Regions from separate parts of the Spirillospora sp. CA-128828 genome, predicted to be linked through region 2. Evidence: riboswitches for the same ligand, from Rfam matches in the RefSeq annotation. Region 2 holds a riboswitch; the other holds the start of a gene.

Region 1 (2,383 bases), 3.6 Mb from region 2:
GCTCGTCCCGAGGCCGACGCTCGCGCGGACGGCGGTCCGCTCCCCGCCCAGCAGGTGCCGGACGAACGGGTGCGCGCAGAACTTTCCGTCCCGGACGCCGATGCCGTGCTCCTCCGACAGGGTAAGCGCCACGTCGCGCGCGTTCCACCCGTCCACGATGAACGACACGATCCCGACGCGCGGCGCCCGGTCGCCCCACAACCTCAGCTCCCGGACGTGCGGGAGCGCCGCCAGCCCCGAGCGCAGCCGCTCCACCAGCGCCTCTTCGCGGGCGGCCACGTCCGCCCAGGCCGGGGACAGCGTCTCGCACGCGGCGGCCAGCGCGATGGCGCCCAGCACGTTCGGCGATCCTGCCTCGTGGCGCTGCTCGGCCGACGCCGCCCACCGCGTCGTCGGCCCGACCGACGCACTCGCGCCGCCGCCCTTCAGGTACGGCTCGGCGGCGCGCAGCCAGTCGGCTCGCCCGGCGAGCACGCCCGCACCGAACGGCGCGTACAGCTTGTGGCCGGAGAACGCGACGTAGTCCAGGTCCAGCGCGGTCATGTCGAGCGGACGGTGCGGGACGAGCTGCGCCGCGTCCACCGCGATGCGGGCGCCGTTCCGGTGCGCGACCCGCGCCAGCTCGCCGAGCGGCCACAGCTCGCCGGTGACGTTGGACGCGGCGGTGACGACGAGCAGCCGCGACCCGGTCGGGGATTCGCGCAGCGCGCGGTCGGCGGCCGAGATGGCCTCGGCCGGGGTGGCGGGCGCCGGCAGCCGGACGGCGCGCTTCCACGGCAGCAGCGACGCGTGGTGCTCGGTCTCGAACACGACGACGCTCGTCCCGGCGGGGACGGCATGCGCGAGCAGGTTCATCGAGTCGGTCGTGTTCCGCGTGAACACGACCGCCGACCGCCGCCACGCGCCGAGGAACGACCGGACCGTCTCCCGCGCCTCCTCGTACGCGCCGGTCGTGACCTGGGACGCGTAGCCCGCCCCGCGGTGGACGCTGCTGTAGTACGGCAGCGCACGGGTGACGGCCTCGTTCACCGCCTCCAGACAGGGCGCACTGGCTGCGTAGTCGAGGTTGGCGTAGGGGACGTGGCCCCCGTCCCGCAACGGCACGGGGACGTCCGCGCCGACGACGCGGGGAATCGGGCGAACCCGGACCCCCTCGGGACGCGTCACAGCGGGCGTGATGGGAGCGAGCAGCGTGGGCATGCCGGAACCTTCCGGGTCAGGGACCCCGGGATGTCCGTCGGGATCCGCGCTTGCCGGGACGCGATGCCGCGTCCGGCCAGGTCCTCACCCGGGGCACCCCATCGCGGACGAAGGGTTGCCGGCCAGCAAGCCGGGGCTTGACGCTGGCGCTCATGACCTAGTGCGGAAGTATATGCGGGTCCCATCGGGGAGCAAGAGGGAGGGTGCGATGCGGTACGGGGTGGTTCGGGCGCTGGCCGCCGGCGCGGTGACGCTCGGCGCGTCCGGTCTGCTGGGCGCGTGCGGGATGGCGGGCGGCAACTCCGGCCAGGTGTGCACCGACACGAAGAAGGCGTTCCAGCAGTACATCGCCCAGGTCCGGAGCATTCCTGCGGCGGAGCCCGCGCGGTGGCGGCAGGCGACCGAGCAGCTCGCCGGGCGCGTCGACGGGCTGGCGAAGCAGGCCGACGACGACGCCCTGAAGAAGGCGCTGACGACCGAGGCGGACCGGCTCCGCGCCGCCGCACCGGGCGTCGGCGGCGGCGACGTCTCCCAGCTCGACGCCGTGATGAAGGACACACCGGCCCGCATCGGCAAGGCCTGCGCCTGAAGGCGCAGGCCTGCGCCTGAGGTCGGTCCCTAACCGCTGGAGCCGAGACGGCCGATCGGGCCGTCGCCGGTGCCTCCGTCCCCGGGCCCGCCACCATCGCCGGTGCCCGGGTCACCTCCGTCTCCGTCGCCCCCGCCTGGGTCGGGCGGGATGATGGTCGGCAGGCCGGTCGGCGGCGCCGGGGTGTCGGGCGCCTCCGTGGACGGCGGCGGCGCGGACGGGCCGGTCGGCCCCGGCTGCTCCGGGCCGCCCTGGGTCGGCTCCTGCGTCGGCGCGCCGTAGCCGCCGCCCGGCGTCATCGACGGCTCCCCGAACGACTCGGGTTCGTAGCCCTTGATGTTCACCGCGTCGGTCATGTACGAGCGCCAGATCTGCGCGGGCAGCTGCCCGCCGTACGACCCGTAGCCGGGGATGTTCAGCGGCTTGCCGTCGCTCCGGAACATCGCGACGGTCGTCGCCATCTGCGGGATGAACCCGTTGAACCAGATCGCGCGGCCCTCGTCGGTGGTGCCGGTCTTGCCGGCGACGTCGCGGCCGTCCGGCAGTTGCGCGCCCGTCCCGGTGCCGCCCTGCACGACCTTCTGCATGGCGTAC
Region 2 (2,383 bases):
ACTGCGTGCATTGCCCCGATTAGCCGGGAGTGCGGCGGGTACCCGACCGGAATGAGCAGGTCCGAGACGACGAAGACCGTGCTCGTCGCCGGTGCCGCGAACCTCATCCTCGCGATCACCAAGCTGTTCGCCGGCCTGCTGGCCGGGTCCAGCGCGATGCTCGCGGAGAGCGCGCACTCCGTGGCGGACACCCTCAACCAAGGCTTCCTCTTCACCTCCCTGCAGCGCAGCGAGCGGCCCCCCGACCCGCGCCACCCCTTCGGCTACGGAAACGAGCGGTACTTCTGGTCGCTGCTCGCCGCGTTCGGCATCTTCGTGGCCGGCGCCGGATTCTCGATCTTCGAGGGCATCCTGACCATGACCGGCCACGGCGGCACCGGGACGACGGTGTGGCTCGCCTACGCCGTCCTCGCCCTCGGCGCGCTGCTGGAGGGGACGTCCTGGATCCGCGCCTTCTACCAGGCGCACAAGGAGACCCGCGACAACGGCCGCGACATCGTCGACCATGTCCGGCGGTCGCCCGACGTGACGTTCAAGACCGCGCTGTTCGAGGACACCGCCGCGATGATCGGCCTCGCGCTCGCCGCGGGCGGGCTGGTGCTGCGCCAGATCACCGGGTCCGAATTCTGGGACGGGCTCGCGTCCGTCCTCATCGGGCTGCTCCTCGTCGTCCTCGCCTTCGGGATCGGACGGGAGAGCATGGGCCTGCTCATCGGGCAGGCGGCCGACCCGGCCGCGCAGCGCGACATCCGCGCCGAGATCCTCCGCACCGCCGGTGTGACCGGCGTGGACGAGCTGCTCACCATGCACTTCGGCCCCGAGCAGATCCTCGTCGCCGCCAAGGTCAACTTCTCCGACGACATCAGCGCCGACCAGGCCGAGGACGTCGCCGGCGAGATCGACCGGCGGCTCCGGGAGCGGCTCCCGATCGTCCGGCACGTGTTCCTCGACCCCACCCAGCGCACCGTCCCGCTAGGCGTCGACCGCGTGATCAAGAACTCACCCGGGTAACGTCTCAATCGGTGGACCCGCCTGTCTGGCATCCGGTCAGTTCATGTAAAGTCACGCATACGAGTTCAAACTGCTCGTTCTCACAACTGAATACCGCTCATCCAGAGGGGTGGAGGGACCGGCCCTGTGAAGCCCCGGCAACCACCCGGCTGACGCGCGCTCGCGATCCTGCGAGGCCGGCCGGGAGATGGTGCCAACTCCGGCCTGCGACCAAGGTGGCGCAGGGAAGATGGGGAGAAAGGCCTCGCTTCATGGCACTCACGCCTGCCACAGACCTCGGACCGGCTACCGCCCTCGTCTGTCGCGAATGCAGCTCCACCCGCGACCTCGGGCCCTTCTACGCCTGCGAGGAGTGTTTCGGCCCCCTGGAGATCGCCTACGACTTCGAGGGCGTCACCAGGGCCGGCATCGAGTCCGGGCCCCGCAACATCTGGCGGTACCGCGGGCTGCTGCCCGTCCCGTCCAACGTCGCGGACACGCCCAACACCGAGCCGGGCCTGACCCGCCTCGTCCGCGCGGACAACCTCGCGGAGAGCCTCGGCCTGCAGAGCCTGTGGGTGAAGGACGACAGCGGCAACCCGACCCACTCGTTCAAGGACCGCGTCGTCGCCGTCGCGCTGGCCGCGGCCCGCGAGCTGGGCTTCAAGGTGCTGGCCTGCCCGTCCACCGGGAACCTGGCCAACGCCGTCGCCGCCGCGGCGTCCCGCGCCGGCATCCGCAGCGCGGTGTTCGTCCCGTCCGACCTAGAATCCCAGAAGATCATCACGACGGCCGTGTACGGCGGGACGTTCGTGACGGTCGACGGCAACTACGACGACGTGAACCGCCTCGCCTCGGAGATCGCCGGCGAGCAGGACGACTGGGCGTTCGTGAACGTCAACGTCCGCCCGTACTACGCCGAGGGCTCCAAGACGCTCGGCTACGAGATCGCCGAGCAGCTCGGCTGGCGGCTGCCGGACCAGATCGTCGTCCCGGTCGCGTCCGGCTCCCAGCTCACCAAGATCGACAAGGCCTTCCAGGAGCTGATCAAGCTGGGCCTGGTCGAGGACAAGCCGTACCGCGTCTTCGGCGCCCAGGCCGCCGGCTGCGACCCCGTCGCCGCCGCGTTCAAGGCCGGGCACGACGTCATCCGTCCGGTGAAGCCCGACACGATCGCCAAGTCCCTCGCCATCGGCAACCCGGCCGACGGCCCCTACGTCCTGGACGTCACCCGCCGCACCGGCGGCGCCGTCGAGGACGTCACCGACGAGCAGGTCGTCGAGGGCATCCGGCTGCTCGCCCGCACCGAGGGCATCTTCGGCGAGACCGCGGGCGGCGTCACGGTCGCGACGCTCCGCAAGCTCATCGAGAACGGCACCCTCGACCCGTCCGC

What was found. Region 2 has a riboswitch for S-adenosylmethionine ahead of thrC (threonine synthase). Riboswitches for the same ligand answer to the same signal wherever they lie in the genome.
Region 1: linked by a shared signal. The riboswitch ahead of ACQPXG_RS35285 (aminotransferase class V-fold PLP-dependent enzyme) and the one ahead of thrC (threonine synthase) in region 2 are both predicted to bind S-adenosylmethionine.

Annotation. Positions count from the first base shown of each region.
Region 1 is NZ_CP191986.1:7,343,165-7,345,547, reverse strand. Features, by position in the region: gene ACQPXG_RS35285 (aminotransferase class V-fold PLP-dependent enzyme) at 1-1,200, opposite strand, end outside; SAM riboswitch class IV at 1,242-1,358, opposite strand; gene ACQPXG_RS35280 (hypothetical protein) at 1,409-1,789, shown strand; gene ACQPXG_RS35275 (transglycosylase domain-containing protein) at 1,819-2,383, opposite strand, start outside.
Region 2 is NZ_CP191986.1:1,308,720-1,311,102, forward strand. Features, by position in the region: gene ACQPXG_RS06805 (cation diffusion facilitator family transporter) at 52-1,011, shown strand; SAM riboswitch class I at 1,106-1,247, shown strand; gene thrC (threonine synthase) at 1,263-2,383, shown strand, end outside.